Metallumcola ferriviriculae: one gene and its partner. The protein of the gene in region 1 binds, or shares a complex with, the protein of each later gene. Links are inferred from orthologs where the notes say so. Each region holds a gene or a part of one and is shown on either strand. Other genes may lie near its edges. The genes, in order: uvrA and mfd.

Region 1 (15,462 bases):
ATCAACTCGGCAACCATCAAGCCTCTGGATGGAAAGACTATTGCCGCTGCCGCTGAGAAAACCGGGGCTGTAGTGACTGCCGAAGAGCATAGCATTATTGGCGGTCTGGGCAGTGCGGTGAGTGAACTGCTGGGTGAATGCTGTCCGGTGCCTGTGGAAAGGGTGGGTGTTACCGATAAATTTGGCGAATCCGGTGCGCCGGGTGAACTGCTTGAGCACTTTGGTTTGACAGCCGATGAAATTGCCAAGGCAGTAAAACGCGTGCTGAAAAGAAAGGCATAATTATCCAGTTTAATATTGACATATTATGCAAGGAAAATGCCTGCTGCTGTCGAAACAACTCTTTATGGGTTGTTTCTTTTTTTACCCGATTTTGATTTTGATAATGGCGAGATAGGAGTGTTAACGTTGATACAGATGTACAGTGTTTTTAAAGAATATCCCAACGGGGTTAAAGCGTTGGCAAGGTTAAACCTACATATAACCAAGGGCGAGTTTGTCTTTTTGGTTGGCGCCAGTGGTGCTGGTAAGTCATCGCTTATCAGGTTAGTTTTTCGAGAGGAACTGCCCAGTCGGGGGCAGGTGATCATCGGCGGCAAAAGCATTGCTCGGCTGCGTGCTTCCCAGGTGGCAAAGCTTCGCCGCAATATCGGCGTGGTCTTTCAGGATTTTCGTCTGTTGATGGACCGAACCGCTTTTGACAATGTGGCTTTTGCCCTGCGGGTACTGCAGTATTCCGGCAAAGAAATCAAGGCCCGGGTCCCCGAGGTGCTGGCTATGGTCGGCCTAAAAGGCAAGGAACAGTGCTATCCCAATCAACTATCCGGCGGCGAACAGCAGCGTCTGGCTATTGCCCGGGCAGTGGTCAATAACCCCAAAATTTTGGTGGCGGATGAACCCACTGGAAATTTGGACCCTGATACTTCCTGGGAGATTATGCATCTGCTGGATGAAATAAATCAGCGGGGAACCACTTTGGTGATGGCTACTCACGACCAAAGTATAGTGGACAATATGAAACGGCGCACCTTGGTGCTGAAGAAAGGTATTGTTATTGACGACCGGCGTGAAGGAGGGTACATATTATGAAATTTAGTACCTTCGGTTTTCTCGGCGGTCAAGCAGTCTCGTCTATCAGGAGAAATGGGCTGATGAGTTTGGCCTCAATTGGAATCGTTGCCGTATCCTTGTTTTTATTGGGGACATTTTTAATGATGGCCCTCAATGCGAATATGATGGCCACTGCTATCGAAACCGATGTGGAAATTGCGGTGCTGTTAGACAGTAATGCTTCTGCTGCGCAGGTGCAGTCTGTCTCGGACGATGTTTCCGCTCTCGGTGAGGTAATTAATGTTACTCATATTGCCAAGGACCAAGCGCTTGATAGCATGGAAATGCGCTTTGGGGAGGAGCATGATCTCCTTCAGTCGTTGGGAGGTATCAATCCTCTGCCGGACAGTCTGATAGTTAAGGTAAGGGAACCCCGGTTGGTGGGGGAGGTTGCCGACACCATCGGCAGGTTTAATTTTGTGGATAAGGTGCGTTACGGCCAGGGATGGGTGGAGCAGTTGTTTGCGGTTCTTGATTGGGTTCGTTGGCTGGGCGCCGGGGTGGTAGTGTTATTATCCCTGGCAGCGGTGTTTCTGATAGCGATTACGGTGCGGTTGACTGTCTTTGCTCGGAAGGATGAGATTGCTATCATGAAGTATGTAGGTGCAACCAACTGGTTTATCCGGCTGCCCTTTTTCGTTGAGGGTTTGCTGCTTGGCACATTTGGGTCGTTACTGGCCGGTATCGGTTTGTATTTCGGTTACAGCCAACTGGTGGGGTATGTCGCGGCCACGGTTAATTTTGTGCCGATGATAACTGATATGGGCTACCTGCTCAATATCTTGGTTTATCTGCTGGCGGGCGGTGCGCTGCTGGGTGCCTGCGGCAGCGCTGTATCTGTTCGCAAGTTCTTAAAGGTTTAAAAAATTCTATGGGCTGCACAGCGTTAGACTTAGCAAGAAAGGCGATTTCTTTTTACCGCTGAAATCGCTTTCTTGTATTTGTATTTATATTATTGTAACATAATACATATAAATTAGATGTATAAAGCAAAGAAAGCAGGTGGCTTATGATAAGACGCTCCATACCGCGTATTCTGACCACAGTAATTATCCTACTGTTGCTGATTACCGGGGTTTTTGGCTATGTAATTGCAACAGATTTTATGCATTTAGGCAGAATGTTAAAGGTGATTGGCTTTATCGAGACTCAGGCCATGGACCCGGTACCGATAGTAGACCTGGTGGATGGGGCTTTGGCGGGCATGGTTGACTCCTTGGAGGACCCTTATTCGGTTTATATGGAACCCAAGGTATATAAGGATTTATCTGCCCATATTAAAGGGTCCTACGGCGGTGTAGGGCTGCTTATTACGATGAAAGATAAGCAGTTGGTGGTATTATCACCTTTTAAAGGAACACCGGCGCATAAAGCCGGTATTAAGGCAGAGGATATCATCACCAAAATTGACGGTAAGGAAACAACGGGGATGACTTTGGATGATGCGGCGGAATTGATGAAGGGTAAACCCGGTACGGAAGTGGTGCTGACAGTATCCAGGGAGGGAACTGAGCCTAAGGATTATCCCATCGTCCGAGAGGAAATCGATTTACCTACAGTTACCGGTGAAATGCTGAAAACAGCTGAAGTCGATGGCATCGGCTATATAAATATTTCCATGTTTAGCGATACTACGGGCAAGGATCTGAATAAAACGCTAACAGACTTGCAGTCTAAGGGTCTTAAGGCGGTTGTGCTGGACCTTCGTAATAATCCCGGCGGTGCGTTAAATGCTGCCGTTGATGTGGCCGAAGCGTTTGTGCCTAAGGGACCGATAGTGCATATTGTCGGACGAGAAGGCACCAATGTCTATGAAGCGGATAGTGAATACCTGAATCTGCCTCTGGTGGTGCTGGTGAATAAGGGCAGCGCTAGTGCATCTGAAATTGTATCCGGTGCCATTAAGGATACCGGTACTGGCACAATTGTCGGAACAACCACTTTTGGTAAGGGCCTGGTGCAGACTGTTTACCCATTAGGTAAAGGGGCAGCGGTAAAACTAACCACCGCTAAGTATCTTACTCCTGATAAAAGAGACATTAACGAAAAGGGGATTGTCCCTGATGTGATAGTGGAGCTGGATGCGGAAACGGAACAGGAAGCGCTGCTGACCGCGCCCAATCTAGAAAAGGATTCCCAGCTGCAGAAAGCCGTAGAAATACTGGCGGGTAAACTTAAATAGCGACATGGGCTGTGGGGCTGTCGGTTCCACGGCCTTTATTTCTTGTATAGGAAGCCGAAATGCTTTTGTTCTTTGCAGCATGGAAATCAACGGATTAGGAGTGATATCTAATGCAGGAGTTTTTACCCGTGGTACCAAAGATACTGCAGGCCTTTTGGCAGATGCTGATAAATCCTATTTTTTGGCTGGTGGTAATATTTGTCGCTTATCAGTACCGCCGTTATTCGCGTATGAAGGAGGACCTTTTCGGAGTCAAAGGCGAGCCCATTTGGCAGCATACCCTGCTGGCTACGGGTCATGGGATTATCGGCGGCTTGGTGGGTAGTTTTTTAATGGTACTGGTGGGCATATCTCTTGGCGATATTGGTATCGGTTATCTATGGTTGTTGGCTGTATTGCTGATGTTTGTCAGCCCAAGGTTCCTGTGTTTTTCCTATTCCGGCGGCATTATTTCTTTAAGTTACCTGCTATTGGGCTGGCCGCGGGTGGATGTACCGCAGTTAATGGGCCTGGTGGCTATTTTACATATGGTAGAGTCGGTGTTGATACTGGTGAGTGGTCATCTGGGGGCCATGCCAATCTACACCAGGGCTAAAGACGGTCGCGTGGTGGGTGGCTTCAACCTGCAGAAGTTTTGGCCTATTCCCATTGTCGGTATGCTGCTGATGCAGCTGCCCGGGAGCCAAGTAGTGCAGGGAATGGTATCTATGCCTGAATGGTGGCCGCTGATCAAACCGAGCCTGGTGGCAAATTTGGATAATGTGGTGTATTTGATACTACCGGTGGTAGCCGGTCTTGGCTACGGCGATCTGGCCTTGACTTCCGTGCCGGAAAAGAAAAGCCGACGTACCGCTGTTTTTCTAAATATCTACAGCTTGGTGCTGCTTTTATTGGCCATTGCTGCGTCTTATTGGCCCATATTGGCAATTTCCGCCGCCTTATTCGCGCCCCTGGGGCATGAATATGTCATTAAGCTGGGGCGGCAGTCGGAATTGAAGGGTGAACCTCTTTATGTTTCCCCGGAAGAAGGGGTTATGGTGCTTGATGTACTGCGTGGGACTGCCGCTGCCAGAGCCGGTCTTAAAAGCAGTGACATTATAAAAACCATGAACGGGGCGTCCATTAATAATGGTTCCGACCTGCGCATGGTGCTGGAAAAAATAGATGAACCGCGGTTGGAGATTAGTTATATCAACCGCAGCGGTCAAAGTGTGCGCAAAGTGGTGGCGAAAGATGATCGGGAACCGTTTGGTACCATTTTGGTGCCTGAGCCCTATCAGCAGCCTCAAGTGGAATTTGGTTCAGCGGGATTGTTGGTGAGATGGTGGCGTCGACTAATGGGAAAATTAGGGCGCGGCTAATATCTGAGGGGGCCGGGCGTATGTCTGGAATAGCAGAATATGATATAATGTGCTGATAGCCCGGAATGGGCTGGGATTTGGAGGTGGTGAGACCATGGCAGGATTTAAGTTAAAATCCGAATACCAACCCCGGGGAGACCAACCTAAGGCAATAGACCAATTAGTAGAGGGGCTAAATAGAGGTGAACGACATCAGACTCTGCTGGGTGTCACCGGGTCAGGTAAGACTTTTACCATGGCCAATGTAATCGAAAAGGTGCAGCGTCCGACGCTGGTTATTGCGCATAATAAAACACTGGCTGCCCAGTTGTGCAGTGAATTTAAGGAGTTTTTTCCGGATAATGCTGTAGAATATTTTGTCAGCTATTATGATTATTATCAGCCGGAGGCCTATGTACCTCAATCTGATACCTATATTGAAAAGGACGCATCGGTTAACGATGAAATAGATAAACTGAGACACTCTGCTACCGCCGCTTTATTTGAACGGCAGGATGTAATTATTGTGTCCAGCGTTTCCTGTATTTATGGTTTGGGGTCGCCTGAGGACTATGAGCAGATGATGCTTTCCCTGCGGGTGGGCCAGGAGTACGACCGGGATGAAATCCTGCGCAAACTGGTAGAGATACAGTACAATCGTAATGATATAGATTTTTCCCGTAATACTTTCCGAGTACGGGGTGATGTGGTGGAGATATTTCCCGCTTCTTTCAGCGAGAAAGCGATCAGAGTGGAACTATTTGGTGATGAGATAGAGAATATCTTAGAAATAGATACTCTTACCGGTGAAATTTTAGGGCGGCGCAGTCATATAGCAATTTTCCCGGCCAGTCACTATGTTACCGAAGAGGACAAGCTGAAAAGGGCCATTATCTCTATTGAAGAAGAATTGGAAGAGCAGCTTAAATATCTGCATAGTCAAAATAAACTGCTGGAGGCCCAACGCATTGAACAGCGCACCCGCTATGACTTGGAGATGATGCGGGAGATGGGCTTCTGTCAGGGGATAGAAAATTATTCGCGGCACCTTACCGGCAGGAAGACCGGGGAACCGCCCTTTACATTAATTGATTATTTTCCGAAGGATTTTATGTTAATCGCAGATGAATCTCATGTGACAATCCCTCAGATAGGCGGGATGTATCATGGGGACCGTTCCCGTAAGAATACCCTGGTGGAGCATGGCTTCCGCCTGCCTTCGGCTATGGATAACCGGCCGCTTAGATTTGAAGAATTTGAAAGTAAGGTTACCCAGATGGTATTTGTTTCCGCTACACCGGGACCTTATGAACAGCAGCACAGTAAGCAGGTGGTAGAGCAGATAATCCGCCCTACCGGACTTTTGGACCCTGAAATTCATGTGCGTCCTGTTAAAGGGCAAATAGACGACCTATTGCATGAAATAAATCAGCGGGTAGATAAGCAACAAAGGGTATTGGTCACCACTTTGACCAAACGGATGGCTGAAGACCTTACCGACTATTTTAAAGAGATGGGTACTAGGGTTCGCTATCTCCATTCGGAAATTAATACCCTGGAGCGGATGGAAATTATCCGTGACCTGCGCTTGGGTGAGTTTGATGTGTTGGTGGGTATTAATCTTCTGCGTGAGGGCTTAGATTTGCCTGAAGTATCATTGGTTGCCATTTTAGATGCCGATAAGGAAGGCTTTCTCCGTTCGGAGCGGTCACTGATCCAGACCAGCGGACGGGCTGCTCGTAACGTTGACGGCATGGTCATCATGTACGGTGACGTGATTACCGAGTCTATGCGAAAAGCGATTAGTGAGACCAATCGCCGCCGGCGGATTCAGACTCAATTCAACCGGCAGCACAATATCACTCCGGCTACCATCAGAAAGGCGGTGCGTGATGTGATTGAAGCAACTAAGGCCGCCGAGACTGAGAGTAAGTATCTTACTCGTAAAGATATGCAGAAGATGCCTCAGAGTGAATTGAAACAGATGATTAACGATTTGGAAAGAGAAATGCAGCAGGCGGCCAGGGAGCTGCAATTTGAGCAGGCGGCGAAGCTGCGCGACTTGGTTATTGAACTGCAAGGTCAATTAAAGGGATTAAAGAAGTAAACGGTGCCGGCAAATAAAACAAGCTAGCTGCGGGAGGAAATATAACATGACAAAGGACCTGATCATCAAGGGTGCCAGAGCACACAATCTGAAAAATATAGATTTGACTATTCCCCGGGACAAGCTGGTGGTATTTACCGGCCTCAGCGGGTCCGGCAAGTCTTCCCTGGCGTTTGATACCATTTATGCCGAGGGTCAGCGGCGCTATGTGGAATCCTTGTCCGCTTATGCCCGGCAATTTCTCGGACAGATGGACAAACCGGATGTGGACTATATCGAGGGGCTTTCCCCGGCTATTTCCATTGATCAGAAAACTACCAGCCGCAACCCCCGGTCTACGGTGGGTACGGTAACGGAGGTTTACGATTATTTACGGCTGCTTTTTGCCCGGGTGGGTGAACCTCACTGCCCGGATTGCGGCAGACCCATTACGCAGCAGACCGTAACTCAGATGGTAGACCAGCTGATGGAATACCCGGAAAAAACAAAGCTGCAGATTTTAGCACCTGTAGTGCGGGGGCGTAAGGGAGAACACCAACGGTTATTGGATAACATCGTTAAGGAAGGATTTGTGCGGGCCAGGGTAAACGGAGAAGTGCGCGACTTGAGTGAAGATATTACGCTGGAAAAGAATAAAAAACACAGTATTGAAGTTGTGGTGGACCGGATAGTAATTAAAGCCGGGATTGAAAGTCGTTTGGCGGATTCTTTGGAAACCGCCCTGTCATTAAGTGAAGGGACAGTGGTGGTGGATATAATCGATGATACGGAAATAATGTTTAGTGAACACTTTGCCTGTGTGGATTGCGGTATCAGCCTGGAAGAGATCACCCCCAGGACATTTTCTTTCAACAGCCCTTATGGTGCCTGTAGTGACTGCAGTGGGCTGGGTTCTAAAATGGAAGTGGATATGGACCTGGTCATTCCTGATAAAGACAAGAGCATTAACCAAGGTGCGGTGGCCCCGTGGAGCAAACGTACCCATGGATACTATCGACAGCTTTTGGCTGCGGTGGCGGAAAACTACGGTATAGAGTTGGATACGCCTATTAAGGAGATTCCGCCTGAACAGATGGATATTATTCTCTGGGGCAGCAAGGAGGAAAAGGTTACGGTGCAGTATGTTAATCGCTTTGGCCGCCGCCGGGTTTACGAAACCATCTATGAAGGAGTTATTCCAAACCTGGAACGTCGTTATCGTGAGTCCCAGTCCGATGGGTCAAGGACTGATATAGAATCGTATATGAGTGCAAAAACCTGCCCCAGCTGTAAGGGGGCAAGATTGCGCCCCGAGGCCTTGGCGGTGATGGTGGGGGGCAAAAATATTAATGCGGTTACCGGTATGTCCATTAAGGAAGCCCAGGATTTCTTTGAGAAGGTGACGCTGACTGAACGACAGCAGTTGATTGCCCGGCAGATTTTTAAAGAGATTAACAATCGCTTAGGTTTTCTGGTCAGTGTGGGCCTTGACTACCTAACTTTAGACCGAGCAGCGGGCAGTTTATCCGGGGGGGAGGCCCAGCGGATACGTTTGGCTACTCAGATTGGTTCGAGCTTGGTAGGGGTGCTGTATATACTGGATGAGCCCAGCATTGGTCTGCATCAGCGGGACAACAGCCGGTTGATTGATACCCTGAAAAAACTACGGGACTTGGGCAATACCCTGATAGTGGTGGAACATGACGAAGAAACCATCCGTGAAGGGGATTATATAGTGGATATAGGGCCCGGGGCCGGAGAGCACGGCGGGGAAGTGGTAGCAGCCGGGTCCTTAGACACAGTGCTTGAATGTCAGCGTTCCGTAACCGGTCAGTATTTAAGCGGCTGTAAGAACATTCCCTTGCCTCTTTTCCGGCGGCCGGGAAACGGGAAGCGGTTGATGATAAAAGGAGCGCGGGAGCATAATCTTAAAAATATAGATGTAGAAATTCCCTTGGGCGTGTTTAACTGCATTACCGGGGTTTCCGGGTCGGGGAAAAGTACGTTGATTAATGAAATCCTCTATCGGGCCTTGGCAGGAAAACTCCATCATGCCAAGATGAAGCCGGGCGAACATGATGAAATTACAGGGGTTGATTATCTAGATAAGGTTATTGATATTGACCAGTCACCGATTGGTCGAACTCCGCGGTCAAATCCCGCCACATATACCGGTGTTTTTGATTATATTCGCGAACTTTTTTCTAATACCGCGGAATCAAAAATCCGCGGCTATAAGCCCGGCCGCTTCAGCTTTAATGTCAAGGGCGGGCGCTGTGAGGCCTGCCGGGGTGACGGAATTATCAAGATAGAGATGCATTTTTTACCTGATGTTTATGTGCCCTGTGAAGTTTGTAAGGGTGCACGCTATAACCGGGAAACGCTGGAAGTGAAATATAAGGGTAAGACCATTGCCCATGTGCTGGATATGACGGTGGACCAGGCAGTGGACTTTTTCCGCAACATCCCTAAAGTCTTCAGAAAGCTAAAGACCATGCAGGACGTGGGGCTAGGCTATATTCGTCTGGGGCAGCCGGCTACTACCTTATCAGGCGGTGAGGCTCAGCGGGTCAAACTGGCTGCTGAATTAAGCCGACGCAGTAACGGTAAGACTTTATATATCCTGGATGAGCCAACCACCGGGCTGCACATGGCCGACATTCATAAGCTGTTGGATGTGTTGGCACGACTGACCGATGCCGGGGATACGGTACTGGTAATTGAGCACAACCTGGATGTGATAAAATCGGCTGACTATATCATTGACCTGGGCCCGGAAGGCGGCTATAAGGGGGGGGAGGTATTGGTTACCGGTACCCCTGAAGAGATTATTTGTGCTGAACAGTCGCATACGGGACAGTATCTCAGACCTATGTTGGAGTGTGACCGTGATGACGCTGGAAGAAAAACTGAAGTATCTGCCGGCTAAACCCGGCGTTTATCTGATGAAAGATGCAGAGGGTCAAATAATCTATGTGGGTAAGGCTCGGTCACTTACGGCTCGGGTACGCTCATATTTTCGTGGTGTTAACAGTCATACTGCCAAGGTACAGGCCCTGGTGGAAAGAATAGTTGACCTTGAATATATTGTGACTGATACGGAAGTGGAAGCACTGATATTGGAGTGCAACCTGATAAAACGCTATCGGCCGCGTTACAACATTAACATGAAGGACGATAAGCACTATCCTTATCTTAAGGTGACCGTTAATGAAGAATTCCCCCGCGTGGTAGTTACGCGCGCAATGAAGAAGGACGGCGCCAAGTATTTTGGACCATATACTCAGGTTGGTGCCCTGCGGGAAACGATGCGCCTGCTGCAGAAGCTTTTTCCAGTACGCAGATGTAGACAGCCGGTGGTGGATAAGAAAAGTCGGCCCTGTCTCAATGCTCACATCAAACGCTGCCTTGCGCCCTGTGGCGGGCAGGTCAGTGCGGTAGAATACGGGGAAATGGTAAAAGAATTAATACTCTTCTTAGAAGGCAGACAGGATAAGGTGATAAAACGGTTGGCAGACCGAATGAACGCTGCTTCTGCCCGACTGGAATATGAAAAGGCGGCTAAATTACGGGATCAACTCCAAGCGGTGGAAAACGTGGTGTCCCGGCAGAAAATCATTTCTTCGGCCCAGGAAGACCAGGATATTATTGCCTTTGCCCGGGGGAATAATGAGGTGTGTGTGCAGGTATTTTTCGTGCGTCAGGGGAAATTATTGGGTAGAAACCATTTTTTCCTTAAGGGTACTGATGAGATGTCACGTAGTGAGGTAATGACTGCATTTGTGAAACAATATTACAGCAGGGCGGAGCAGCCGCCTAAGGAAGTACTATTGCAAGAGAAGCTGGAGGATGAAGAAGTTATCGCTGCCTGGCTTGGTGACAAAAGAGGCAGTAAGGTTTATCTGAAGGTGCCTCAGCGAGGTGAAAAGTTGAAACTGGTGGAGATGGTGGGCCGTAATGCTCTGATGCAGCTGCAGGAAGATGAGCTGTCCCGGCAGAAAAAAGAGATGAGCGGCGAGCAGGCCCTGCTGGAGCTCAGGGAAAGACTGGGCTTAGAGACGGTACCCCAGCGGATAGAGTGCTACGATATTTCCAATACTCAGGGCACTAATTCGGTAGCATCCATGGTAGTGTTTGAAAATGGCCAGCCAAAGAATGACCGCTATCGGCGTTTTAAGATTAAGACGGTACAGGGTCCCGACGATTTTGCTTCCATAGCGGAGGTTATCGGCCGCCGCTTTCGCCGCAGTGAGCATGACGGCGAGGGAGGATTTAATGTTCCGCCTGATGTGGTGATTGTGGACGGCGGCAAAGGGCAATTAAGTGCCGCCCGGCGCGTAATGCATCAGTTAGGTGTAGCTCATATCCCCACCTTTGGCTTGGCTAAGGAAGAAGAGTTGTTGTTTCAGGAAAACAGTTCGGAACCTATCCGGCTGCAAGCAAACAGTGAGGCGCTTTATTTGGTGCAGCGCATCCGCGATGAGGCCCACCGGTTTGCTATTACCTACCATCGCAGCTTGAGGCAAAAAGAAAGTATTCGTTCGCTGCTGGACGAAGTTCCGGGTATTGGCCCAAAGCGAAAACAAGCATTACTCAAACGGTTTGGTTCCGTAAAAAAAATCAGTCAGGCGGATATGGAAGAACTGTTGGATGTACCGGAAATGAACGAAAAGGCCGCCCTGCAGCTGCTTGAATATTTGGGACGCGGTGTCTAGGAGAGCGGCAGTAAAAATGGAGGGGATATCTTTGCAGATAAAACTAGTTGCCATAGATATTGACGGAACGTTATTGGGTGATGATCTGGTCATTTCGCCGGGGGCCAAGGAGGCAATTCGGGCGGCTATGGCTAAAGGTGTACATGTGACCTTGGCCACCGGTCGGATGTATCAATCGGCTCTGCCTTACGCTCGGGAATTGGGGGTAGCGGTGCCGTTGATTACATATCAAGGCGCTTTGGTTAAACTAAGCAGTAACGGGCAGGTGCTTTATCATCGAGAGCTTCCGCTCGAGTATGCCCGGGAAATCATTATTAGAGCTCGCAAATTTGGTTTTCATATTAATGCATACCATGAAGACAGTCTCTACATGGAACAGGATACCAATCGCGGCAGAAAGTACAGCCAGGTTACCGGGGTGGAGATGCACTTGGTGGAAGATTTGACTGAATTTCTGCATCAGGATCCGACTAAGATTTTGCTAATTGGGCGAGAAGGAGAACTGGATGTGATGCAGGAGGAATGCCGGGAGCTTTTTGGCGATAAGGTGTACATAACAAAATCAAAGAACCACTTCTTGGAATTTACGCATCCCCAGGCCACAAAAGGGTGTGGTGTTCAGGCGGTTAACGATTGGCTGGGTATTTCTCCCCAAGACACCATGGCTATAGGCGACAGTTATAATGACCTAGAAATGTTTCGACATGTGGGCTTGAGTGTGGTTATGGGTAATGCCAGGGATGCTGTAAAGCAGGCAGCTGATTACGTCACTGCCCGGCAGGAGGATGACGGTGTAGCAGAAGCGATTCGGAAATTTGTTCTTCTTTATGACTAAAATGATTAAAAATTTTTTTTATCAAGTAAAACCCATGGGAGAAGGGGAAGCGAGAGAACTGTAACTTTCTGATTGCCTGCCGGAGGGCAGGGAAACAAAAGGAGGAGATTAGATGCAGTTTACCGCAGACCTTCATATGCACACCAAATACAGTGACGGGCGGGGTACGATGGAACAGATGGCTCGGGCAGGGTTTAAAAAGGGCTTGGGCAAAATTGCGATCACTGACCATGGACCGGCCAATATTGGTGTAGGTGTAAAAAGTGCCGAACAATTGTTGGAAATCAAACGGGAGGCGGCAAGAATATCCCAGGAGGTAGGTATCCGGGTATTAGTGGGTGTGGAGGCAGATATCATTGGAGTAGATGGCGAGATAGACGTGCCCCCTTCAATTTATCAGCAGTTGGATTTGTTACTGGTTGGGCTTCACCCTCATGTTTTTCCTCATGACTGGGGGGACGGTTATAACTTTATTCTGCCCAATCAAATATACCGGGCCTCCTCTTTGATGCGGGATAAGGTGATTGGGGTTAATACCCAGGCGGTAGTTGCAGCTTTGGAAAAACACCCGGTGGATATTTTAACCCACCCGGGGCTGCTGATGCCGGTAGATTATCTGGCGGTGGCTAAGGCCTGTACACGTACCGGAACTTATTTTGAAATAAATACGGGACACCTGCACGAGCATTTCATGACACCGGCTATTATTAAACGGGTTTGTGATCAGGGCGTAGATTTTATCGTTAATAGTGATTCGCATTACCCGGAGACAGTAGGTGAACTTGAGGCCGGCTGGGCGATGTTGGAGCAGGCCGGAGTGACTGCTGCTCGGGTGGCCAATGTGCGTATGAACTGATGAGTGGGACTTTATGGGAGGTGGTTAAATGCAGTTGGTGATAGTTACGGGTTTGTCCGGGGCAGGAAAAACCCAAGCAGTCAGGGCTCTGGAGGATTTAGGTTACTTCTGCGTGGATAATATGCCGCCTAATCTTATTTCCCGCTTTGCGGAACTTTTCCGTGAGAACGAAGGGGAAATTCAAAAGGTAGCCCTAGTAATGGATATCCGCGGTGGTAAGTTTTTTGAGTCGGTGTTTGAAGCATTGACTTTTTTGGATGCCCATAATCATAACTACGAGATCTTATTTTTGGAGGCATCGGAGGAAGTACTGGTGAAGCGTTTCAAGGAGACTCGCAGAAGGCATCCCCTTTCGACCCAGGGGCGCATTTTGGATGGAATAATTGAAGAGCGTAAGCGCCTGCAGGACCTCCGCGGTCGAGCCAGCAAGGTTATTGATACATCGGACTTAAATGTGCACCAGCTGAAGGAACAGGTTGTGGATTTGTACGGGGACAGCAAGGATAATCGCATGGTAGTGACGCTGATGTCCTTTGGTTTCAAATACGGCATCCCTCTAGATGCTGACCTGGTTATGGATGTACGCTTTTTACCAAACCCGCATTATGAGCCGCATCTGCGAAATTTTACCGGCCACGACCAAAAGGTCCAGGAATATGTGCTTGAGTCTCCGGTCACTCGCATTTTTCTAGAAAAGTTTGAGGGCATGCTCGCTTTTTTACTGCCCTATTATGTCCAGGAGGGTAAAAGTCATTTGGTGATTGCCATTGGCTGTACCGGTGGCAGGCATAGGTCTGTCACCCTGGCCAATGAAATCGGCGGCAGATTGGATTGCAAAGAGGAATGCCGTATTTCCGTAAAACATCGTGATATTATGCGAAATTCCGGTGAGCAAGCATGAATTTGATACTGAAATGGCTTTATCCCGGGTTGGGGGTGAAGCGCTGGATATTGTTAGCGGTGTTGGGGATTATTCTGCTGGGTACGGGTATAGCAGTTCTACTGGATTTTACCATTTGGTTTCAGCTGATGCAAACGGCGGGGACTACGGCAATAGGTTATCTCGGCGGGCAGCTGTCACGTTTTTTTGCCATTTTAACCGCCATTCTCGGATTGATATTTTTAATAATCAGTCTTCGCCGCTTAGTACAGTCACTGCTGCTGGGATTTTTACCTGGTAATGAAAATAAAGTGGTGGAAATTCTTTACCATCAGCGTCGGCTGAAGCAGGGGCCGAAGATTACGGCCATTGGCGGCGGCACCGGCCTTTCTGTGCTGCTCAGGGGCTTGAAAAAATACACCAGTAACCTAACGGCGGTGGTTACGGTAAGTGATAACGGCGGCAGTTCGGGGCGTCTGCGTGGCGAACTGGGGATACTGCCGCCGGGGGATGCGCGCAACTGTTTGGTTGCTTTGGCGGATACGGAAAGTCTAATGGAGGAAATGTTCAACTATCGTTTCGATAAGGGGGCACTGGAGGGTCATAGCCTGGGCAACCTTTTACTGGCTGCCATGACCGATATCACCGGCAATTTTGATAGCGCGGTACAAGAAATTAGTAAAGTACTGGCCGTGCGCGGACAGGTATTTCCTTCTACGCTTTGTGATGTGGGGCTTAAGGCCAGGATGACCGATGGCAGCTGGGTGAATGGCGAAACGGAATTAGTGGAGCATCCCGGGAAGATAGAAAGAATCTTTCTTGAGCCCCATGATGCAGAGGTCCTGCCCGAGGTGCTGAGACAGATTGCTGAAGCTGATGCGGTGGTGCTGGGGCCGGGCAGTCTCTATACCAGTATTATTCCTAACCTTTTGCTAAAGGGAATGATATCGGCTTTGCAGAAAACTAAAGCACCGGTGTTTTATGTCTGTAATGTTATGACTCAACCCGGTGAGACAGATGGTTATACGGTTGCTGACCATGTGCGCGCGATTAATTATCATACAGGAGCATCGCTAATAGATTATGTGCTTATCAATAACCGGGAGGTATCCCCGCAGGCGGCGGCAAAATATAGTCATCAGCAGTCCTTCCCGGTGATTATCGATGAAAAGGAATTGATGGATTTAGATGTTATTTTGATTACCGATGAATTGATAGACGACACGGCAGTGGTGAGACATCAGCACGAAAAATTAGCGCGAAGGTTGGTTAAGGAGATTTTCCGTGCAAACAGTATGGTGGAGCGGCTGCGCATGCTCAATGCTTACTTAGGTCACCGATTAAAAGGGATCGGTGAAGATGTTGGAGGGTGAAGATATGTCCTTTTCTGCCAAGTGTAAAAATGAGCTAGCCCGAAAAGTGCCGGAAAAAGAATGCTGCCGATTGGCAGAATTAAGT
Region 2 (16,124 bases), 510 kb from region 1 along the record:
ATTTATTGGGTAATAAGGCTGTCATTACAGCGATACCATTTATAGAAGAATTATTTAAATCTGCAGCCGCGGTACTTTTAGGAGTACCGTTAGTTGCGTTGCATGGAATCTTTGGTATTATTGAAGGGGTTTATGATATTATAGCGGGGGTGCGGTTCCTTCCTGCGGCAGCAAGTGTACTCAGTCACACCTTTTTTGGCGGGTTAACCAATTATTTATTACACATATTCGGTTTTTGGGGTGCGTGGTTTGTCGCGGGGCTAGTACACGTGGCTTGGAATGTCAGCGTAATGTTTTGGTTTAATAGAAGGCGGAAAAAATTAAGGTAATAATTAAGGTAGGGGATTCTTAATGGATGTTGCGGGGTTGATTGGTTTATTAAAAGATAGTCCGCCGGCAAAGGCACTGACACACGGGCTTCGGACCGGCTTGAAAGATATGCTGGCCTATGGTATTAGCGGCTCGGCAAGGGCCTTATATGCTGCATCTTTGGTTGATAGTGGTTACCAGGTGCTGATAGTTACTGCTAACAGTGAAGAGGCAAAGAAGATTAATGCTGACTTAGAAGCTGTATTTTTACCTGGCAGGACAGCCTATTTCCCTGCTCGAGAAATAATGCCCTACGAAGTTTATGCTCATAGTAATGAACTTCAAAACCAGCGTTTGGCAGTTTTGAAAAGGCTCGCAATAGGGGAATTGGATTGCGTAGTTACTCCGGTTGGTGCACTGTCTGCATCAATTGTACCTGCTGACATATTGTCTAAGGCGATGCTGCACTTTGAGAATGAGCATTCATTGGACCTTAATAGTTTGTCAGAGCAATTAGTGAGCAGAGGTTTTGAAAGAGTTGACAGGGTGGAAAATGCTGCTCAATTTAGTATTCGTGGTGGGATTGTGGATATTTATCCGGTGGATGAGAAGCCGGTAAGGATAGAACTTTTTGGGGAAACGATTGATTCTATTAGATATTTTGATCCTACAACTCAACGGTCGCAGGAAAGGCTAGAGAAAATAGTCATACCTCCCGCACAGGAGTTAATAATTACTGAAGAGAGAAAGAAGTTAGGCAGGCAGGCTATTGAAGCTGAGTTCATTAGTGTTAAACAGAAACTGCTGGCAGGAAAAAAGCATGCCGCAGTGGAGCGGCTAAGTGATAAAGTTCAATCCGCTCTTGATAAACTAGAAGACGGGCGCTGGACAGCGGGTTTGGAACAGTTTCACACTTTCTTTTATCCCGACGCCAGTACCTTAATAGATTATTTTAGACGCTCACCGGTGGTAATTTGGAACGAAATTTCACGCATTGGGGAAGAAGCCAAGCGTCTTAACAAGGAAAGAAATGACACTTATGCACAGCTTCTCATTGACGGGGCCCTGCTGCCCTCCCAAAACAACAATTACCTCAGAATTGAAGAACTATACAGCCAGAACTGCCACTGTCGAATATATATGTCGTTGTTACCTAAGGGATTGCCGGAGGAAATCAAGCCCAGACAGGTGGTAAACTTTGAAATTCATGCGGCCCACTCCTTCTTGGGTAAAATGGATATGCTGGCGGCAGACATAAAACGGTGGTCACAAAAGAAATACCGCATCCTTCTTTTTACTGCGGATCAGGAGCGAGCTAAGCGGCTGCAATCGCATCTTTGGGACATGGGAATAGAATTGGAATTGGCCGACAAGATAAACCTGACGCCGGAGGCGGGAAAAGCAGTTATTTGTTGGCCGGGCTTACAGCAAGGTTTTCAGCTACTCGGAGAGAAATTAATTGTTTTGACAGATGTAGAGCTTTACGGGGTCAAACGGCAAAGCAGGAAGTCATTTAAAAAAGGCAAGAAGACGAACATTTTACATGACTTAAAAGCCGGTGATTACGTAGTTCACGAAAGCCATGGCGTCGGGCGTTATCTCGGTATTGAACAGTTGGAAGTGGGTGGGGCCTTCAAGGATTACTTGCATCTGCAATATGCCGGGGAAGACAAATTATACCTTCCCACAGAACAGTCTTCTTTAATTAAACCTTACGTTGGCGCTGAAGATAAAGTCCCTAAGCTCAATAAGCTCGGTGGCAATGAATGGGCCCGGGTGAAACGCCGGGTGAAACAGTCTGTGGAGGACTTGGCTGGGGAACTGCTGGCACTTTATGCCGCCCGGGAAACTGCAAAGGGATACGCTCTTCCTTCGGACAGCGAATGGCAGAAGGAATTTGAAGAACAGTTCCCTTATGAGGAAACACCTGACCAGCTAATAGCAATTGATGAAGTGAAAGCAGACATGGAACAGCCGAAACCGATGGACCGTTTACTGGTGGGAGATGTGGGTTATGGTAAAACAGAGGTAGCGATGCGTGCTGCGTTTAAAGTGTGTGAAGCAGGTAAGCAGGTAGCAATTTTGGTACCGACAACTGTGTTGGCTCAACAGCATTATCTTAACTTTCAGGAACGGTTTCAGCGTTTTCCGATAAAATTAGCTGTATTAAGCCGCTTCACCAGTAGGGGGGAGCAAAAAAACATTATTGAAGGATTACAACGGGGTGAGGTCGACATTGTCATTGGGACACATCGGCTGCTGTCTGGTGATGTCCGCTTTAAAGATATTGGTCTTTTAATAATCGATGAGGAACAACGTTTCGGTGTGAAGCATAAGGAGCGGTTAAAAGAGTTGAGGCATCAGGTAGACGCACTTACGCTGACCGCCACTCCCATTCCAAGAACGCTGCACATGTCTCTGATCGGTGTGCGGGATATGAGTGTAATTGAGACCGCACCGGAAGAAAGATACCCGGTACAGACTTATGTGGTGGAGCACAGTCCGGAATTGGTACGGGATGCCATTTATCGGGAAATAAACCGGGGCGGACAGGTATTCTATGTCTTTAACCGGGTGCGGGGGCTGCAAAAAAAGGCGGCGGAAATCCAAGAGATGGTACCGGAGGCTTCTGTAGGTGTCGGACATGGACAGCTGCCAGAGCGTGAGCTGGAACAAGTAATGTTGGATTTTATCAATGCCAAGTACGATGTGCTGGTATGTACAACCATTGTGGAGAATGGCTTGGACATACAAAATGCCAATACTTTGCTGGTAGATGAGGCAGACCGCATGGGGTTATCACAGCTTTACCAACTTCGGGGCAGGGTGGGGCGCAGTAATCGTGTTGCTTATGCCTATCTTACATATAGAAAGGATAAAGTGCTGAACGCTGTCGCGGAAAAAAGGTTATCCGCAATCAGGGAATTTACTGAATTGGGTTCAGGATTTAAAATTGCCATGAGAGATTTGGAAATTCGCGGCGCCGGCAACATCTTGGGACCGGAACAACACGGCCATATGCTGGCGGTAGGTTTTGACCTATACTGTCAGCTGTTGGAGGATGCAGTCAAAAACCTGCGTGGGGAAATAGCGCCCGCAGCCGACAAACCGCCGTTGATAGAGTTGAAGGTGAATGCTTATATTTCCAATGAATATATTACCGACTCCGGGGAAAAGATTGAGTTCTATCGGATGCTTACTTTAGTGAACAGCTTGTCAGCAGTTGAAAATGCTGTACAATCAGTAACGGACCGATATGGTAAACCGCCGGCGCCGGTGGGAAATTTGCTTCTACTTGCTAAAATGAGGGTGCTGGGAATACAACTAGGATTGGAAGCCATTAAACAAGTGAGTGAGGAACGGGTAGAACTTCTGTTTAATAGGGGTGTGGATATAGGAGCTGAAAAGCTGATGGAACTGGCTCAGAAGTTTCCGCGGCGTTTAAGTATCTCGGTGGTTCAAGGTCTAAAGTTGCAGGTGCGCAGCAAACGCCTGCAGGATAGGGAATTATTGGTGCTGCTGGAAAGTATCCTCGTGGAGGCTAAAGCCCTTGTAGGCTAGTTTGACTGCTGATATAATGAGACTATATTTTGCTTTAGGAAGGTTGTGAATTTATGCGTAAGAAGAACCTGCTGATTTTTGCCACTGTGCTAGTAACGCTGGTGCTTCTGTTAACAGGGTGCGGGAAACAGGCAAGCGATAAAGATGATGAAGTGGTAGCCAAGGTTAACAGCAATGAAATTTCTAGGACGCAATTGGACACCGAGATACAATGGCTCAAGGCTACAAACGGTTATTATTCAATGGAAGAAGAACAACAAAAAGCTTTTGATGAAGGACTGGAGCAAAAGGCTCTAGAAAACGCAATCATTAAGCAGCTTATTTTTCAGGGTGCTGAAGAAAAGGACGTAGTAGTTAGTGAGGAAGAAGCAGCTACGCAGCTGGAGGAAATGAAGAAGCAGTATAATTCTGAAGATGAGTACAAACAGATGCTAACGAAGGCTAATATTACTGAAGAGGGTTTGAAGCAATACTTCCAGTACCAATCTACGGAACAGGCATTATATGAAGAAGTTACCAAAGATATCAAGGTAAACGAAGGCGACATGCGCAGTTATTTTGAAGAAAATAAAGCTGACTTGATAAAAGTTAAGGTGAGCCATATCTTGGTTAAGGCAGAAGAAGGTAAGGCTACTGAAGAAGAATTGCAGCAGGCTGAAGAGAAGGCAAAGCAGATTATTGGCGAATTGGAAGCAGGAGCAGATTTTGCTGAATTAGCTAAAGAAAAATCTGATGATACCGGCTCTGCCGTTAACGGTGGGTTGATTGACATGTACTTCACTGAAAATGAAACCGGCTTGGTAAGACCATTTGTGGACGGGGCATTTCAACTGGCGCAAGGCGAATTTAGCAAGGAACCGGTAAAGAGTCAGTTCGGCTACCACATTATTAAGGTAGACGAGAAATTGGATTCTTTTGAAGAAATGAAGCCGGTGGTAAATGAAAAGCTGATGACGAATGAAAAAGGCGATGCCTTTACGAAATATTTCGAGGAGCTAAAAGCAGACGCAGAGATTGAGAAACTTCTCTAAAAAGTAAAAACAGCTTTTGTGTACAGTGAAGAGAACCTCGAAATATTATTCGAGGTTCTCTTTTCTATGATAATTTTCTGAGAGTTGTGGGCTTTTTTGTAAAATATTTGCTTTCAGCAGGTTGGAAAATAATGAATAAATAGTAACAGGTAGATATATACTATCTGTACAGGAGACTAAAATAAGTGGCTGTAAAGTTTAAGCAAGAAGGAGGGATAACAGTCGATGAAAGCAACAGGAATTGTACGGCGTATTGATGACCTAGGAAGAGTTGTTATTCCCAAAGAAATCCGTAGGACATTACGAATTCGTGAGGGTGACCCGTTGGAGATATTTGTTGACCGAGATGGTGAAGTTATTTTGAAAAAGTACTCTCCTATCGGGGAACTAGGCGACTTTGCCAAGGAATATGCTGATTCTCTTTACGAGGCGATTGGACATATTGCATGTATAGCAGATCGGGATAACATTATTGCAGTTTCCGGAGCTCCTAAAAAAGAGTTTTTGGATAAACCGGTAGGACCGGCTGTAGAGAAAGTTATGGAAGATAGAAAGTCGGTACTAATCAATAACCCCGGTGAACATGGGCACTGCCGTATTTGTGCTACAGAAGACGAAAACGAACCATGCAAGTATTCAGCCGAAGTGGTGGCACCTATCATTGCCGAAGGTGATCCCATTGGTGCAGTAATTCTTTGTTCAAAGGAACCCAATGTAAAAATGGGTGACATGGAGATGAAACTTGCGGAAACAGCGGCGGGATTCCTGGCTAAACAAATGGAACAATAATCGAATAAAAGTATTTTAAGGCGGCTAAATGCCGCCTTAAAATATGTTTAGGGAAGGAGTAGGAATTTATAAAAAAAAGGTGAAGGAGTCTATTAATACATAACTTTATTAACACCCCGGGGATGTAAAAGATAGGGTGTATAAGCAAAGGTGCTTTGGGGGAGGAGCAATGTGACCGGTAGGGACGGATTTATCCGTGGTGCAGCGATTTTAGCATTGGCGGGTTTTATTTCTAAAAGTATAGGTGCATTTTACCGCATACCCTTCGCTCGCCTGGTAGGCGGTGAAGGTGTAGGGTTATACCAAATGGTTTACCCCATATACACAGTGGTATTGGCTTTATCTACCGCGGGCATTCCCGTTGCGATTAGCGTATTGGTAGCGGAAAAAACGGCGCAGGGAGATTATTACGGCGCCAATAGGATATTTAAGGTGGCCTTAATTCTTTTATCGGTAGCGAGCCTTTTGTTTGCAGCCGCTTTAATGATGGGTGCAGATTTTTTAGCAACAGAGGTTCTAAAAGAGCCTAGAGCACAATTGGCTATAAAGGCAATTGCGCCGGCTATCTTTATCACCGGAGTCATGTCTTCCCTACGGGGTTTTTTCCAAGGTCAGCAGGTTATGCATCCTACAGCCATATCCCAGGTGTTGGAGCAGTCTATTCGGGTGATTACGGTTTTCATAGCAGTCTTTGTATATTCAGGAAATATTACTTTAATTGCTGCAGGTGCTACTTTTGGGGCGGTGACGGGCAGCGCCGTTGGATTGGCCTTTTTGATCTGGTATTTTCTTAGAAAGAGAAATACTGACTTTAAGCGAATAGGGTTTTTACCCCAAGAAAGAAAACGTGTATTGGTCAAGAGAATCATAGTTATAGCGCTGCCGTTGTCTCTAGGAAATCTAATTATGCCTATCATGCAGTTGATAGATGCAGTTGTGGTACCCCAAAGATTAAGGGCCGCCGGTTATGCAGTAAACAGAGCAACGGAATTATTCGGTCAGTTTACGGGGATGGCCGGGACTTTGATTAATTTGCCCACGATCATAACTTTGTCCCTTGCGGTTAGTTTAGTACCTGCCATCGCGGAGGCTTCCTCTCGGGGATACTTAGAGCAAGCAGCCCATCGAGGTAATGCTGCGCTTCGGGTAACAACGGTACTTCTGCTGCCTGCCGCTGCGGGGCTGTGGGCATTGGCTGAACCAATCAGCATATTTTTATTTAGTATCAGTGAGGTAGGAGTACCCCTAAGGTACTTGGCAGGGGGAGTGGTCTTTCTGGGGTTGTATCAGGTAACTGCCGGGGTATTACAGGGAATGAGCAAAACATATATCCCGGTAATTAACCTATTCATTGGTGCAGCAGTGAAGCTTTTATTAAGTTATTGGTTAACTGCCATACCTACTGTAGGTATACGAGGGGCGGCGATGTCAACCGTATTGGGTTTCTTTACCGCGTTTATGCTAAATTATCTAAGCTTAAAGATATTTTTGCCCGGAATGGCAATAAAGCGATATTTGTTTAAACCGATGCTGGCTGTTACAATAATGACGGGTATAGTGGTATTTAGTTATGGGCGCTTTTTATTGTTATGGGGAAATGCTATAGCAGTAATGGGTGTTATTATCATTGCTGTCTTCGCTTACTTAATAATGCTGGCAGGGACCGGTGCTTTGCGGTTGAAAGATGTGGAAGCCCTTCCCTTTGCAGGCAGCAGGATAATTAAAATATTGGTTAGGCTAGGTTTTGTGAGGTGAGAATATGATTGAGATTATTGGATTAGGGCCTGGTGGTCTTGGGCAGTTGCCGGTGGAAAATTTGGAACGATTACGTCAGGCGAAGAATTTATGGCTGCGTACCGGCAGGCACCCCGTAGCGGACGATTTATCCAGCCAGGGGGTAAATTATCAAACGTTCGATGAACTTTATCAACAGGCGGGGGAATTTGACGAACTTTATCACGAAATAGTTCAACAGCTAAAGGAAATGTCTCTCAAAGGGCCCATTACCTATGCAGTGCCCGGGCATCCGCTAATTGCTGAAAAGACGGTAAAAATGCTGTTTGCTGATGAGCAGGTGGAGATTCGTATCTATGCCGCTATGAGCTGTATAGATACTATCTTTGCAGCTATTGGTATCGATCCCGTGGATTCAGGGGGGGTAGCCATTGTTGATGCGTTAACACTGGACAATGCTGCTTTGCTGCCTTCGCGGTCGATGCTGCTGCTCCAGACTTACAACAGGCAGGTTTGCTCTGACCTAAAGTTAACCCTGATGGATAGCTATCCCGACGATACGCAGGTTTGCCTGATTAAGGCGGCAGGGGTATCCGGTCAGGAAAGGATATCATGGCTGCCCTTATATCAATTGGACAGGCAGTCATGGGTTGACCACTTGACCAGCGTCTATGTGCCGGCCGTGGGGGAGGAGCAGTCCTGTCTTACGCCGTTAGACCCATTGACAGAGATTATGAGTCAGCTGCGTAGTGACAATGGATGCCCGTGGGACAAAGAACAGAATCACCGGTCGCTAAGGCGCTATGTGATTGAAGAGGCCTATGAGGTAGCGGACGCCATCGATCTGGGTGATATGAATAAATTATGTGAGGAATTGGGAGACTTACTACTACAGGTTGTCTTCCATGCGCATATAGCAGAAGAGAATAGACAGTTTGATATGAATGATGTGATTAAGGAAATAGTTGCTAAAATGATACGCCGACATCCCCATGTGTTCGATAACATTGAAGTGCATGATGCCGGTGAAGTTATACATAACTGGGAAGAAATCAAGGCAAAGGAGCGGGAGGGCCTTGGGGATACAGGTATAATCAATGTCCCTATGGCAATGCCCAGCTTGATGTTGGCGGAAAAGGTGCAGTCTCAGGTTTCTAGGGTGGGGTTTGATTGGGACAAACCGCAGGAAGCGTTGAAAAAGGTGACGGAGGAAGTGAATGAACTTTTAGCAGTGATAGAAACTGGAAACATGGCAAGAATAAGGGAAGAAATGGGTGATATGCTCTTCGCAGCGGTAAACGTCAGCAGGTTGCTAAAACTCGAACCTGAGGAGGTGCTTAAGGAAGCGGTGGGTAAATTTATCCGGCGCTTTAGATATATGGAACAGGAAGTAAAACAGCAAAATGTATCGATGCGGGCACTGAGTTTGGACCAGTTGGAAGAGCTTTGGCAAAAATCTAAGCAAGAAATTGGGTAACATAGGGAATTTCCTAGAAAAACTTGGTTTTTTAGCAGGAATTCCCTGCAACATCTCGAATAACCAGTAAGGTAACTTTTATGGGGGTACCATGAAAAACGTTTAGGAGGGATTGCCTTGAACAAAACAGATTTAGTAAGCAGCGTTTCAGACAAAGCAGAAATCACAAAGAAGGACGCTGAAAAAGTTGTCGGTGCACTCTTGGATTCCATCAAAGACGCTTTGGCAGCTGGTGAAAAGGTGCAGTTAGTTGGATTTGGAACCTTTGAAGTGAGGGAACGAGCTGCCCGTACTGGTCGTAACCCCAAGACTGGGGAAGAAATTAAAATTGATGCTACTAAGGTGCCTGCGTTTAAAGCTGGTAAAGCTTTGAAAGACGCGGTTAACTAAATAGCGTATCACTGGAAAAGTCAGGTTCCTCAGGAACCTGGCTTTTTTGGTGCACCAGTCAGAAAGGATAATTTTTAGGAAGGACCTAGGCCCCAGAGCACATGCGAGGGTGGTGGGTTGGCAAGTATTATATGGCAAGCCAAATCTTCATTAATACTAAGTTAACATTTGCCATTCATTAAATTTCCTCCATAAGGAAAAAATAAGATAAAACCTGGTATTAGGAGGAAGAAGAATGTTAAAACGTCAGATTAAATTAGCTTTGTTAATTGTAGTAGGTGCAATGTTTATTATCACTGCCGTGGGGTGTCCGAATACTTCACAAAAACCCAATTTACCCAAAAATAAGCAACAAGATAACCAGCAGAAAAAACCGCAAGTCGCCGGCGGTAAAGAACCTAAAATCACTTTATTTATCAGCGAAACTGGTGAAAAGAAGGAATTGAAAATTGAAGAATATTTAAAGGGTGTGGTTGCAGCGGAAATGGACACTTCCTGGCCGGCGGAAGCATTGGCAGCACAAGCTATCCTTGCTCGCACGTTTACCATGAAAAAAATTCAGGAAGGCGGAGTCGAGAAGCGTGGCACGGATGCCTCTACTAGCGTAGAGGAGTTTCAGGCTTATGATGTCAAAAGAATTAATAGCCGGGTTGAGCAGGCGGTAAAGCAGACCCGGGGGGAAGTGGTTACCTATAAAGGTGATTATATAAACGGATGGTTTTTTGCTGATGCGGGTGGGGTAACTTCTGATTCGGCTGATGAAGGTTTGGCGTTTAGAAAAGAACCAGCACCATATATACATAGTGTGAAGGACCCTGGTTTTGCTATTACTGAGAAAGACAATAAAGCATGGACTGCGAGTTTCCCATTAAGTGAAGTACGGCAAGCGGTAAAGGAGAAAGCCGGCAAAGATCCGGGCGCGGTCAACACGGTGAAAATAACAAAGAAAGGTCCTTCGGGTAGAGCGACGGTTATAAAGCTAGGAAACACTACCGTAAGTGGACCGGCATTACGCTTAGCATTGGGCAGTACGGAGATGCGTTCCACCTTATTGGATAGCATCACTGTTCAGGGGAACAACCTAGTTGTTAAAGGTAAAGGATACGGACATGGTGTAGGAATGAGCCAATGGGGTGCTAGAGCACTAGCGGAAGAAGGTAAATCGCCTGAAGAAATTGTGAAGTATTTCTTCAAAGATGTTCAGGTCCAAAAGGTTTGGGAGTAGTGAAAGAGGCGCTTGCAAGCGCTTCTTTTTTTGTCATAAGGCCCACTTATCGGACATACATTTATCAAAAAAGGAGGCGAATACCCATGAGCCAAGGACACCAATTGACACTTACTGATAGAAAGGCATTATCGGTATCCGGGGTAAAGCATGTGGATAGTTTTGATGAGGGGAAAATAATGCTGAACACCAGTTTGGGGATTTTGGTCTTAAAAGGAGAAAGCCTTAATGTTAATCAGCTTAACCTTGATGAAGGAAAGGTTTCCATTACCGGAAATATCGGTAATATCCAGTACCTGGATGAGCACCAGGTAAAAAAAGGTAAGGGTATAATGCAAAAGCTGCTCAAGTAATGTCTATCCTAATAGATCTGAGCCGGGAGGTGGGATAGGTGGTTTCGGTGATCACCCAGGTGCAATATTTTCTTTGGACTGTAGCCATCGGCCTGGCAATAGCATTTGCATTTGATTTTTACCGTGCTCTGCGAGCAGAATTCAGGCCGCCGCGGTGGATTGGACACGCTGGGGATTTTACTTTCTGGGTATTGGCTACTATCATTGGCTATTTTGCGCTGCTAAAAATTAATTGGGGTGAGGTTCGTCTATATGTTCTTTTGGGTATAGGATTGGGTGCCCTGGTTTATTACGCTGTTGGCAGTCGTACCGTCTTTAAGCTATGGCTGCAAATTTTTGATATCTGCAGACGGATAATTTTTACCTCGTGGCGCATTGCTTTATTTCCTTTTAAAATCTTAAAAAGAATTCTTAAAATTCCCTTGGGCTTACTTACGCTATTGTTGTACAAACTTAATGGAATTATTAAAAAATTTACAAAATTATTAAGAGGATTAGCAACCGTACCAAAGCGTTTATGGCGTATTCTGAAAAAACGAAAATCTTGACTTTAACTGATATTTATTATATAATTCATATGGAAAATTGAGGGAAATTATTGTGAAGTAGGGTCCGGGAGTATTCGCAGGCACGAGCAGTTGTATGCCTTACCTCAGGCGGATAATTGTAAGTGTCCCTTTGACTTACGGGGAAACCGGAAGCTGAAAAACACAATGGGAGCTGGGATCTTTTCTGGGTCATGTGGGCCAGGAATAGACTATGTTTAAACATGGTTTAGGATGAGTCGTTTTGGCGAAATCCAGGTACTCTAACTCTCTACTTAGTAGAGGGTTATTGTGCCTGGATTTTTTATATCAAAAAAAGGAGGGATGCGCTAGCAGGGGGGTAGCGTGAAGCAGTTGGACAAGGGTTTAACTAACATAAACATTAAGAAAAGGGAGTGGAGATATAAATGTTTAAAAAACTTAGCATGTATTTGCTGATTAGCTTGATGATATTAAGCTTAGCGGCAGTAGTTGGATGCAGCAGCCAGACGGATAATGGTGCAGGGCCGGATAAGGAACAGGCAGAAAAGGAGCAGCCCAAAGAGGAAGCGAAACCGGAAAAAGAGGTAATTAGTTTTGCCGGATCCGGCGGATATCCGCCCTTTAACTTCGTCAACGAGAAAGATGAAGTGGTTGGTTTTGATGTGGACGTGGCCAATGAAATAGCCACAAGGTTAGGGATGGATATGAAGTATGTAACTACTGCTTGGGACGGAATTATTGAAGGGTTAAGAGCAAAAAGATATGATGGGATATTAGGTAGTATGGCAATTACTGAAGATAGGGAAAAGCAAGTAGACTTTTCCATTCCTTATTACTATTCTGGCGCCCAGTTAATAGTCATGAAGGATTCTGACATTAAAACCCCTGATGATTTGACGGCAGAATCTGTAATTGGTGTGGCTACCGGAACGACCTTTGCTGATGATGTGGAAAAGCTAGGGGCTCAAGCTCGGACCTACGAAGATGATTTCCAGACTTTGATGGAGCTCCAAAATGGCCGACTTGCTGGCGTGATTACTGACCGGGTGGTAGGATTAAACGCTATTAAGGAGATTAAAAACGGTGACCGACTTACGTTAGCTGGTAAGCTTTTACGCCAAGAGACCATGGGTATTGCATTCCATAGTGATGACGATGAATTAAGAGAAAAAGTGGATGCAATATTAGAAGAAATGCATCAAGACGGTACTTTAACTGAGATCAGTGCTAAGTGGTTTGATGGTGAAGATATTACTAAACAGTAACCTGACAAACAACAGGGATTAAGTTTACTATGCTTGATTGTGCATAGTGCTTCGGCGCTATGCATAATCTAATTTTTTATTCTTTTTCCCAAAAAAAGCCAGAGGAGTGAACGACTTGAATTGGAACTTGCCATATGATTTTTCCGTCGTTCCCGGGAAATTTCTTTTTTTCAAAGATGCTGCCTTAATGACTTTGGAAATTACTACTTTAGGGATATTAGTGGGTTTTATAATTGGACTAATAGTAGCTTTTGCGAAAATCTCACGGTTGAAAATTTTTAATGTTCCGGCCGCATCTTACATTTATATAATTAGAGGGACACCATTGCTGCTCCAGTTATTCGTTATCTATTACGGTTTAGCAAGCGTTATACGAATACCAGAAATACCTTCCGCCTTTATTGCATTGGGTATACATAATGGTGCTTATCTTGCAGAAATCCTGCGCGGAGCGATTCAATCCATTGACCGGGGTCAAATGGAAGCAGCACGCTCTTTAGGAATGACCCAGGCGAAGGCAATGCGGCGTATTATTCTACCTCAGGCCTTTAAAAGAGCAATCCCTCCTTTGGGTAATCAGTTTATTATCGCTACGAAGGATTCTTCTTTGGCTAGCACCATAGCCGTGCCGGAATTAATATTAAAGGCCAGGCAGATAGGGTCGTCAACATTCCTTTACATGGAGATGCTGGTTACAGTAGCCATTTGGTACTTACTAATGACTACCACATTGACTATTATCGTTAATAAAATAGAGAATCGCCTTAAAGTAAGCGAATACCAGGATTAATAAGGATGGGGGTATTATTGCTTTGATAAAAATTGAAGGAGTAAATAAGTGGTTTGGTAACCTGCATGTCCTCAAGGGGATTGACTTGGAAATCAAAGAGAGAGAAGTAGTGGTGATCATCGGAGCCAGTGGTTCGGGGAAAAGCACGCTTCTCCGCTGTATAAACTTTTTAGAGAAGGCACAGAAGGGGGATATCTATATAGACGGTGAGAAAATGATATCCCAGCCTAAAGTGGTAAACCGATTGCGTCAAGAGGTCGGTATGGTTTTTCAACACTTCAATCTTTTCCCGCATATGACCGTGCTTCAAAATGTAATTGAAGGGCCGACTCAGGTAAAAGGGATGCCAAAGGGTCAGGCAACCGAGCTGGGAAAAGACCTGCTTGAGAAAGTAGGTCTATCTGATAAACTGGATACTTACCCTGCCATGCTTTCCGGTGGACAGAAACAGAGGGTGGCAATTGCCAGGGCGCTGGCTATGCAGCCCAAGGTTATGCTTTTTGACGAACCTACTTCGGCACTGGACCCTGAACTTGTGGGAGAGGTGTTGGTGGTGATGGAGCACTTGGCAAAAGAGGGGATGACTATGGTGGTAGTCACCCATGAAATGTGGTTCGCAAAGGAAGCGGCGGATCGCGTAATTTATATGGACGATGGGAAAATTGTTGAGCAGGGGAAACCGGACGATATTTTTTCAGCACCAAAGAATGAACGGACCCAGGCGTTCTTAAGTCAAATCTTATAAAATAAGTTTTGTCATTGTTTTGTAGCTCTCTGATTTTAATTGGAGGGGCTATTTTTTTTTGCCATCGTACGCAATCCGGTTACTTTATTTTTAGTGGGCGAAATGAGACGGGGCTTCCTAATGGCGTTAGAGCCAGTTGATAGGGCAAAGTTTTCTTTCTGAAAATTACCAGTAGTAGCAGGAATATTAAATCAGGCAGAGAAATAGAAATATGTAGCAAAAATATCCACAGTATGTAGATAACTTGTGGACAACCTTGGGGATAGCCGATGAAGATCGAAATACGTGGTGTGGAGAAGTTAAGCTTTCGGGAGCGGCAGGTAGTTGCACTAAAAGAGATGGGGAAATCCAGTGAGGAGATAGCCAAACAGTTGAAGCTATCTGCAAGCTCGGTTGCTACGCTCTTACATAGGGCCCGTACTAAGGGGTATCAAGTGGTAATTGTGCTCCCGGGTGATGCTTTGGGAATATTTGGGGAAGAGGAGGAAGTGTAAGTGGAAGCGCCTAATTTATACTCCCAAGAAACCTATAGGGTCCCGGAGGTCAGCCGTACACCAAAGAAACGGTGGAGGTTTCGATGGAAACCGGGGTCAATAATACTGCTTGCTGTGCTAGGGTATGTCATGTTTTCTTTTGGTCAAGTATATTACCAAATTCATCGCTTGACTTTACAGAAGGAGGAGCTTAAGCAGCAGTTAAACCAGTTGAAGGTGGAAAATGGAAACTTGCATGAAAAGGCTTATCTGGTTCAAACAGACGCTTATATAGAAAGATTGGCCAGGGAGGACTTCGGTATGGTAAAACCCGGTGAGACGGTAATGGTTCCTGCTTATCCTGGTGAAGTAAAGGTTTTAAAGGAAACGGAGAGAAATGCGGATATTCGAGACTAATAATTCCTGGCTGGTGACTAGATGTATGTCTTACGCGAACATTATTGACACGTGCTCCTGCCTAGTCTATAACCTGAGTTTTACAGCAAAAACGATTAAAAAAACCCGTTGCCCCAGTATTACCAAGGGCTAGCGGGTTTTGTATTTTGTCAAAAACTTGTAGTGTATTGACACTTATTTTTTGTATTGCAAAATTTTTTTGATCGCTGCCTGAGACATAATCTTTTTACTTAAGTCAAAGCCAAAGACAGACTCAATGGATTCTATTACATCATCTCGATAATCAAACAGGTAATAGTTTTGTTCCAAATAGGAGCAGGAATAGCTAATCAAAGAATTGCGAATCTGCTTCACAGTATGTTTTTTCTCTAGCATCTGTTCAAGAACCCGCATGATTACGAGTGCTACAAAACATACCAGAAAATGTGCTTCTACATGTGCATCTTTTTTTACATATACAGGTCTCGCCTTGAATTCACTCTTGATTACTTTAAAGGATTCTTCGATTTCCCAAAGTCCCTTGTAAATATCACGAATTTCTCTATCTGATAAATGCTTTTCACTGGTAACAATGGAATAGTATCCATCATATTTTTCTTCCTTCTGAATTCTTGCTTCATTCAGGGAAAGAACAAGCCCGTCAGGTATTTCACCTGTTTGTTTTAAGAATTTGATATTGCTTACATAGCCGGCAGCTCCAATGCTGGTAGCTCTTGTATATTTTCCGGGTTTGGCAATCAGTTCCTTTGCCTTCGCAATAGCCTTATCTCTGTCTTTTTTCTGTTTTTTGGCGTATTTATCGGAATAGTAGACCATCTGTTTCTGAAATATTTCCATCTTTTGGGCACGCTTGCCATCTGTTCCCTTTAACTGTATTTTCTTTGCATGAATGCGGAATTTGTGCTTAAAAAAGACGGTATTTCCATCCTTATCTTCTTCTTTGTCTATTAAATAATCTTCCTGATTTAATACCCATTCTTTAAATTCTTTGTCAGCACCGAGAACACTCTGTCCATAAACATAGCCGTCATTACCTGC

The links.
Region 2: the proteins of uvrA (region 1) and mfd are in contact, whole or in part, in a crystal structure (PDB 4DFC), measured with the Escherichia coli proteins. The link is inferred for Metallumcola ferriviriculae from one-to-one orthologs.

What each region holds. Positions count from the first base shown.
Region 1 is NZ_CP121694.1:717,692-733,153, forward strand. What follows is about bases 6,452-9,847. They hold uvrA (excinuclease ABC subunit UvrA), read left to right. Parts: upstream 6,452-6,785; coding sequence 6,786-9,647; downstream 9,648-9,847. Other genes in these bases: uvrB (excinuclease ABC subunit UvrB), read left to right, coding at 6,452-6,739; uvrC (excinuclease ABC subunit UvrC), read left to right, coding at 9,610-9,847. Also shown: MFMK1_RS03660 (transketolase family protein), read left to right, coding at 1-282; cell division ATP-binding protein FtsE, read left to right, coding at 409-1,089; permease-like cell division protein FtsX, read left to right, coding at 1,086-1,973; MFMK1_RS03675 (S41 family peptidase), read left to right, coding at 2,120-3,292; MFMK1_RS03680 (PDZ domain-containing protein), read left to right, coding at 3,403-4,653; more of uvrB, read left to right, coding at 4,748-6,451; more of uvrC, read left to right, coding at 9,848-11,433; MFMK1_RS03700 (Cof-type HAD-IIB family hydrolase), read left to right, coding at 11,465-12,268; MFMK1_RS03705 (PHP domain-containing protein), read left to right, coding at 12,381-13,124; RNase adapter RapZ, read left to right, coding at 13,153-14,025; uridine diphosphate-N-acetylglucosamine-binding protein YvcK, read left to right, coding at 14,022-15,377; DNA-binding protein WhiA, read left to right, coding at 15,382-15,462. UniProt on the Escherichia coli protein: The UvrABC repair system catalyzes the recognition and processing of DNA lesions. UvrA is an ATPase and a DNA-binding protein. A damage recognition complex composed of 2 UvrA and 2 UvrB subunits scans DNA for abnormalities.
Region 2 is NZ_CP121694.1:198,088-214,211, reverse strand. The notes cover bases 13-4,070. They hold mfd (transcription-repair coupling factor), read left to right. Parts: upstream 13-351; coding sequence 352-3,870; downstream 3,871-4,070. Other genes in these bases: MFMK1_RS01120 (peptidylprolyl isomerase), read left to right, coding at 3,924-4,070; MFMK1_RS01130 (hypothetical protein), read left to right, coding at 13-329. In the rest of the region: more of MFMK1_RS01130, read left to right, coding at 1-12; more of MFMK1_RS01120, read left to right, coding at 4,071-4,901; spoVT (stage V sporulation protein T), read left to right, coding at 5,127-5,690; MFMK1_RS01110 (putative polysaccharide biosynthesis protein), read left to right, coding at 5,862-7,445; bifunctional methyltransferase/pyrophosphohydrolase YabN, read left to right, coding at 7,450-8,901; MFMK1_RS01100 (HU family DNA-binding protein), read left to right, coding at 9,019-9,291; MFMK1_RS01095 (SpoIID/LytB domain-containing protein), read left to right, coding at 9,527-10,516; sporulation protein YabP, read left to right, coding at 10,603-10,869; spore cortex biosynthesis protein YabQ, read left to right, coding at 10,908-11,417; MFMK1_RS01080 (ABC transporter substrate-binding protein), read left to right, coding at 11,822-12,661; MFMK1_RS01075 (amino acid ABC transporter permease), read left to right, coding at 12,849-13,451; MFMK1_RS01070 (amino acid ABC transporter ATP-binding protein), read left to right, coding at 13,474-14,196; MFMK1_RS01065 (RNA polymerase sigma factor), read left to right, coding at 14,466-14,690; MFMK1_RS01060 (FtsB family cell division protein), read left to right, coding at 14,691-15,086; MFMK1_RS01055 (IS1634 family transposase), read right to left, coding at 15,261-16,124. UniProt on the Escherichia coli protein: Couples transcription and DNA repair by recognizing RNA polymerase (RNAP) stalled at DNA lesions. Mediates ATP-dependent release of RNAP and its truncated transcript from the DNA, and recruitment of nucleotide excision repair machinery to the damaged site.